3 regions of the Exiguobacterium sp. s133 genome follow, and region 1 is predicted to be linked to each of the others. Evidence: riboswitches for the same ligand, from Rfam matches in the RefSeq annotation. Region 1 holds a riboswitch; each other region holds the start of a gene.
What was found. Region 1 has a riboswitch for thiamine pyrophosphate ahead of thiD (bifunctional hydroxymethylpyrimidine kinase/phosphomethylpyrimidine kinase). Riboswitches for the same ligand answer to the same signal wherever they lie in the genome.

Region 1 (2,264 bases):
ATGAATTGCTTCGAGTAACTCTTTCGTGAATTGTGTCCGAAGTGTCGTCGCCCCCATTCCGACTGGATCTAAAATAATCGGTTTCTTCAATCGGTTAGCCGTTTGACCTGCCAACAATTGCGACGCTCGTGAAGCTGCGTTCAATGTCCCGATATTGATAACGACAGCATCTGCATGTCCAACCATTTCCTCGACTTCTAGGATATCTTCCGCCATGACAGGTGAACCCCCGAGCGCAAGGGTCATATTGGCACACTCATTAATCGTGACCGCATTCGTTAAATGATGAATTAATGGTTTTTTATCATGAATGGTTGTAAGCATCCGTTTCCCTCCAAATGTCATAAAAGTGATGTGTCGGTCCGATTCCGTTCCCTAAGGCAAATCCATGCCGGATTGCTTCAGTTACGTACCGTTTAGCATAAATCACGCTATCCTTCAGGGAATCTCCCAGCGCAAGACGTGCCGCAATCGCGGAAGACAATGTACATCCAGTACCATGTGTATGCTGGCGTTTTAATCGTGCCTCCTGAAACAGATGATGCCTCCCTTCCGTGTATAAAATATCCGAGGCATCCGTACTTTCAAGATGACCGCCTTTTAACAGGATAGCGATGTCTCGTTTTTGTGCGAATTCCGTCGTCGCCAGCTTCATTTCATCAATTGTCGAAATCGCTTGCCCTAACATGCGTTCCATTTCCGGAATATTCGGGGTCGTCAAGGTTGCAAGCGGCATCAAATGCTCCATTAATGCTTGTTCAGCATATTTCCTTAACAGCGCATGCCCCCCTTTTGCGACCATCACGGGGTCTAAGACGACTGGTCCCTGATAATGTTTCAAACATTTGGCAATGACTTGAATCGTTTTTTCATTCGAGACCATCCCAATTTTAACGGCATCTACACGAATATCGCTAAAAATCGAGTTCAACTGGGCTTCGACAAGCGTTGGTGATACATCTTCAACTGCTTGTACGCCTAACGTATTTTGCGCTGTGATAGCAGTAATTACACTCATACCGTAAACCCCAAGAGCAGAAAAAGTTTTTAAGTCGGCTTGAATTCCAGCTCCACCACTAGAGTCTGATCCAGCAATCGTCAGTACATGTTTCATCGATAGACCTCACTTTCTATGAGAGCACAAGGAGAAAGCGGAACGAAAAAAAGCGCCGTCCGCTGTAAAAAAGCAGACGACGCCATGAAAAACCAACGAGTGTGGTCACTTATTCATGTCTTCAATCTCAACTTTCCTACGCTGGTATTATCCAGATCAGGTGATAGGGTCGAAAACAGAATGGTTTTCCTCTCAGCCAGATTCCTCCAGCTCCCCTAGTTGCTCATGATTTAAATTTCTCTTTCACTGTAGCATAGCGCCATAAAAAAAACGAGCCGAAGCTCGTTTTTATAAGTATGCTAATGGATTAACTGTGTTAGCTGGTCCTGTCGCACTGTATTGGTAACCACCAATATGCAATTCAAAATGAAGATGTGCGCCCGTCGAGTTTCCCGTATTTCCGAGCGTACCGATTTGTTGCCCTTGCGAGACCGTTTGTCCAGCATGAACTGATAATGAATTCATATGCGCGTAAACTGTTGTATACACTTTCCCATTCAAGAAATGTGAAATCATCACGTGATTTCCGTACGGTCCACCGCTTCCTGCTGTGATGACCGTTCCTGAAGCTGCTGCGACGATTGATGATCCGACTGACCCTCTAAAGTCGACACCATTATGGAAAGTATACCCATTCGCACCACTCGCTGGTCCGAATCCTTGTGAAACACTTCCTGACGCAGGGCGAACGAACTGCGCCGAACCACTCGGAACACTAGCGACTGGCGTAGCACTTACGACCTTCTTAGACGTCCCGGCGTTGTTTTTTTCCGCCGCCTCCGCCGCCTTTTCCGCTGCCGCTTTTTCAGCTGCTGCTTTAGCTGCTGCCTTTGCTGCCGCAATCGCACGTTCTTGCGCTTCTAATGTCGCTTGAAGTTCTTTCGCATTCAGAAGTTTTGTCGTAAATTTTGTTTTACCTTGACGTAATTTTTTTAAGGTTGCACTACGTGCTTTCATTTGCTGTTTGAGTTCCTTTTTTTGAACCAAAAGGGCTTCTTTTTCTTTCACTCGCTCTTCCTTTTTATCCACAAGCGTCGCTTTAGCATCAGCTAATTTTTTTTGCGTTTCAAGGTAAGCAGAAATCATCTTGTCATCTTGTTCAGCAATTTTTTTCCCTGCCATCACACGACTAAAGAGATCGCCAAGATCT
Region 2 (2,264 bases), on a different contig from region 1:
ATCCTCACGTTTCGTCACGAGTCGTGCCATCGGAAATTGTTTTAACAAATAGACGTTCTGTAGCGTCATGTCGAGCCGACCACCCGTCGCACCAAAGATGAGTAGTTCAGCACCTGCAGCCTGTTCGGTAGCGTAACGTAACGCTAGTTCTAAGTCCGTTTCATCTTTTTCTGCCGGATGAAGCAATCCACCATCCGGAACGTATCTGAGCGAATCAAAGTCACCGATTGCCACATCAAAATCAAGTCCTTGCTCCACTAATGTCGCAATCCCGCCGTCAACACCGATAATCATCGTCTTGTCTTTCACGAATGGTGCGAGCGTCGGGACGTCTTCTGCCGGTCCTGCCGCAACGATTAAAACTCTCATCTTTAAATACCGCGAGCGGAGTAACGTAAAAGACGTGGTGCTGTCGTAAGCAAAATACCTGCAACGACCCCACATAAAACGTACGACGGAGCCATATACGTCGCGTTATAAATGAACGAGTAAGGAACGACCGGTCCTTTGGCATACTCTGCAAAAAAGACGATTCCACTGATGACATGACAGATGTAACGTAGACCGGCACCTAACAAGGTCGCAAACAAAACAATCGTCATGAGACGCTTTTTTTGACCTTCTGTTGCTGCTTTTTTGACTTGGCCTGCGAACACTCCACTCAAACCGACGACACCATATGCAAGCGTATAGTCAAGCAGCGGTTGGACGACCGTCAAGACTTGCGGAGCGAACATCAATTGAATCGTTCCGACGAGCGCACCCGTGATGACACCACCAACGACGCCGTGACGAAAGGCCATGACGAAAATCGGTAACATCGCTAAGCTGATGGATCCGCCTTGTGGCATTTTGAACGGAATCAATAAATCAAATACAACACCGAGACTCGCGAAAATCGCAATCTCCATTAACATTTGTAATCGTTTCATACTGTGTTCCTCCTAAAAATAAAATAATGATGACAACAAAAAGGCAGTACGACGGACGCCGTACTGCCTGCGTGCGCCACATCCCTACGTCCGTCTGAACGGAACAGGTTCGAAGGGTTAAAGTCTACTCACTTCTCTCAGCCGCTTGACGCGACACCCCTTGCGGTCAAAATTTAATTGTCTTGGCTCTATTATACGTGAGCCGCGTTTCGAATACTAGTGATGGCTTCCGCATAGTCTGGTGCATTGTAGATTGCAGAACCTGCGACAAGGACGTTTGCCCCATTGTCGATACACAGTTTTGCCGTTTCCGCGTTGACACCACCATCGATTTCAATTTCGAACGTCAAACCGCGCTCTGCTTTGATCATCGCCAATTGCTTCAGCTTCGTCATGACGCTCGGCAAGAAAGCTTGTCCGCCAAATCCTGGATTGACCGTCATCAACAAGACCATGTCGACTTCTTCTAGGACATGTTCAATCGTCGACAGTGACGTGTGTGGATTCAGCACGACGCCGGCCTTTGCTCCAGCCCCTTTGATTTGTTGCAAGACACGATGGACATGATTCGTCGCTTCGACATGGAAGGTGACGATATCCGCTCCTGCCGCTACAAACGCTTCGACGAAGTTTTCTGGTCGATCGATCATTAAATGAACGTCAAGGACCATGTCCGTCTTTTGACGAAGACTACTGAGGACGGGTAGACCAAATGAAATGTTCGGGACGAACTGGCCGTCCATGACGTCGAAATGGATGTAATCTGCTCCTGCCGCCTCGACAGCTTTAACGTCTCGTTCTAGGTTGGCGAAATCTGCTGATAAAATAGATGGTGCGATTTTAATCATTTCAATACCTCCGCGCTCGATTCTTGATTTCCTCTACAAACATACCATAATTCGTATAGCGTGAGGACATGATTTCTTCTCCCTCAACTGATTTTTTGACAGCACAGCCTGGTTCGTTTAAATGCAGGCAACCACGGTATTTGCACGTATCTTGCCGTGCGACGAATTCTGGAAAACACCAACGTAATTCTTCGATTTCCATCTCGTGTGGAAAATCGAGGTTCGAAAACCCTGGCGTATCAGCAATCAAGCCCTCTGCAAGCGGAATTAACGTCACATGACGCGTCGTATGTCGTCCGCGTCCGAGCGATTTCGAGATGTGGCTCGTCTCGAGATCGAGCGTCGCATCGAGCGCATTCAACAATGAACTTTTTCCGACTCCCGACTGTCCCGCGAGCACACTTGTTTTTTCCTTGAGTAGCGGGCGGACTTCCTCTACCCCTTCTAGCGTCTCACTCGACGTCTCAATCACCTGATAACCGAT
Region 3 (2,264 bases), on a different contig from region 1:
GGTGTTGCAATGCCGCGTCGTTCGAGTTCAGCGCGATGCTGACCGAAGACATCAAGCGGCGGACCATCGCGTAAAATCGTTCCGCCGTGATCGAAGACGAGCACCCGGTCACTGAACGTCACACAGCGGTCAAGCTGATGTTCAATCAGAACGAGCGTCAACGTCCGGTCGTGATGGAGTTCCTCAATCAGCTGCATCAAAACCCGATGTCCTGCCGGATCGAGTTGCGCCGTCGGTTCGTCAAGCAATAGAATATCCGGCTCAAGCGCTAGGACGCAGGCGAGGGCGAGTCGTTGTTTCATCCCTCCTGACAGTTGCATAATCGGTGTCGTCAGCGGCACGTCCAGACCGACACGTGCCAGTACGGCGTCAATCCGGTCATCCATCTGACTGCGGTCGACTGAGCGATTTTCAAGACTAAAGGCAACTTCCGCTCCGACGGTCTGCATGCAGAACTGGTCGTCCGGATTTTGAAAAAGGATTCCGACCGTCCCATTCGTTTTGCAGTGGCCGCTGACATCGGCTTCGATCGCGTCAGGTAATAAGCCGGCGAGAACATGTAAAAACGTCGTTTTCCCACTGCCGCTCGGTCCGACGAGCAACGTCGTTTCCCCTTCGTGTAGCGTCACCGTCACCTTGTGCAGGACGTTGTCATGTTGCCCAGGATAGCGGACAGACAAGTCGTTACAATGAATCATGCTGCATCCGGCTTCCGCCGCTTACGCCCGATCGCATAACCGTTCAACGTCCCTGTCTTGACGAGCGCATCGACGATGACTTTCGCAAGTAATCCACCGAGCAATGCACCGCTGACGAGTTGAAGGGAAAACGTCAACAGAAGTGTCGTCGTCGTATAGTAGGCGAAACCATTGACGACAAGACTATAGACCATACTGCCGATTGCGGCGAACATTCCGGATAGAACTAACGTCATTGTGTTGAACTTCCGGTATCCGAAGAGGGCAAAAGCGATTTCGGCACCGATTCCTTGAGCGAAACCAATCAATAAGGCCGATAATCCGAAGTGACTCCCCGTGAATAATTCGACAGCCGCGGCGACGACTTCTGCAATCAGTGCTGCCCCGGGCTTTTGAATGATGTAGGCGACAAGCGGACTCGCGATGACCCAAATCCCGAACATCCAGTTCGATCCGACCGGTCCGAAGATCGCGGAAATCGGTAACCACAATGTCGACCACCCTAAGTAGAGTACCCCGCAAGCAACCGACAACATCATCATGACAATGATTTCTTTCATTTTCCAACTGTTCATGTTCCTATCTCCCTTTGGCACAACCACCAGACAAACAAAAAGACCGCCCTCTATGAAAGAGAGCGGTCGCTGAATCTGCAAACATGCAGAAAAATTGAACGAATTACCGCTCCACTTTCCTACGCTAGTATGAACTAGATCAGGTTCAAAGGGTCCGAAGTGAATCGTCTCAGCCAATGGGCTCCCCTAGTGGATGTGCATATAATGTGTACGCTATTTACTGTACCGACTCTACTGACAGTTGTCAATACAGATAAAAAAACCCTCCGCGAGGGGAGGGTAAGAAAAATTATTCTTTTTCTTCCGTGTGTTCTTCAGTAGAAACCTCTTCTGTCGCTTCAGCTGATTCTTCAGCATCTGCTTCTTCGAGATCCGCTTCAAGTGTCGATTCGACGACGGCAACGACTTGAATGTCACCTTCCGTAACGATACGGTATTCTTTTTCTTCCGGTAAATCCGAAACCGATAGAGAATCACCGAGGTTAAGATTTGTCACATCGACTTCGACGCGTTCCGGTAATTTATCTGGTGTAGCTGCAACTGTTACTTTAAAGAGTGTTTGTGAAAGATATCCACCAAGTTTTGCACCAGCCGCTTCGCCGACGAGGACGATATCTGTTTCGACTTCTGTTTCTTCATCCATTTTAACAGCGATGAATTCAACGTGCTTGATTGTTGGTGTGAAGATATCCATATCGAGTTTATTGATCAGTGTGTTGACTTTTTTACCACCGATTTGAAGTGCAACAAGTGCATTCTCACCATGTTCGCGAACGACTTTGATCAATGCTTTTTCGTCAAAGGCAATCGGTGTACTTTCCACTTTGTAACCATACACGACACCAAGAGCTTTTCCTTCATGACGTAATTGCTTTCTAAGTGAGCGTGGGCGTACTTCGCGTTCTTCTACTTTTAATGTTACTGACATGTTCATTTCCCCCTTGAATTTGGTATAGCCCTCAAAAGGTAATGAAGAAAGGAGTGGAACGAA

Region 2: linked by a shared signal. The riboswitch ahead of thiT (energy-coupled thiamine transporter ThiT) and the one ahead of thiD (bifunctional hydroxymethylpyrimidine kinase/phosphomethylpyrimidine kinase) in region 1 are both predicted to bind thiamine pyrophosphate.
Region 3: linked by a shared signal. The riboswitch ahead of KNP96_RS13215 (ECF transporter S component) and the one ahead of thiD (bifunctional hydroxymethylpyrimidine kinase/phosphomethylpyrimidine kinase) in region 1 are both predicted to bind thiamine pyrophosphate.

The regions. Positions count from the first base shown of each region.
Region 1 is NZ_JACSMK010000005.1:118,308-120,571, forward strand. Features, by position in the region: gene thiM (hydroxyethylthiazole kinase) at 1-324, opposite strand, end outside; gene thiD (bifunctional hydroxymethylpyrimidine kinase/phosphomethylpyrimidine kinase) at 305-1,114, opposite strand; TPP riboswitch at 1,231-1,341, opposite strand; gene KNP96_RS08985 (murein hydrolase activator EnvC family protein) at 1,403-2,264, opposite strand, start outside.
Region 2 is NZ_JACSMK010000001.1:210,678-212,941, forward strand. Features, by position in the region: gene KNP96_RS01060 (thiamine diphosphokinase) at 1-369, opposite strand, end outside; gene thiT (energy-coupled thiamine transporter ThiT) at 372-932, opposite strand; TPP riboswitch at 997-1,103, opposite strand; gene rpe (ribulose-phosphate 3-epimerase) at 1,124-1,780, opposite strand; gene rsgA (ribosome small subunit-dependent GTPase A) at 1,782-2,264, opposite strand, start outside.
Region 3 is NZ_JACSMK010000011.1:7,112-9,375, forward strand. Features, by position in the region: gene KNP96_RS13210 (ABC transporter ATP-binding protein) at 1-698, opposite strand, end outside; gene KNP96_RS13215 (ECF transporter S component) at 695-1,273, opposite strand; TPP riboswitch at 1,373-1,471, opposite strand; gene KNP96_RS13220 (50S ribosomal protein L25/general stress protein Ctc) at 1,563-2,201, opposite strand.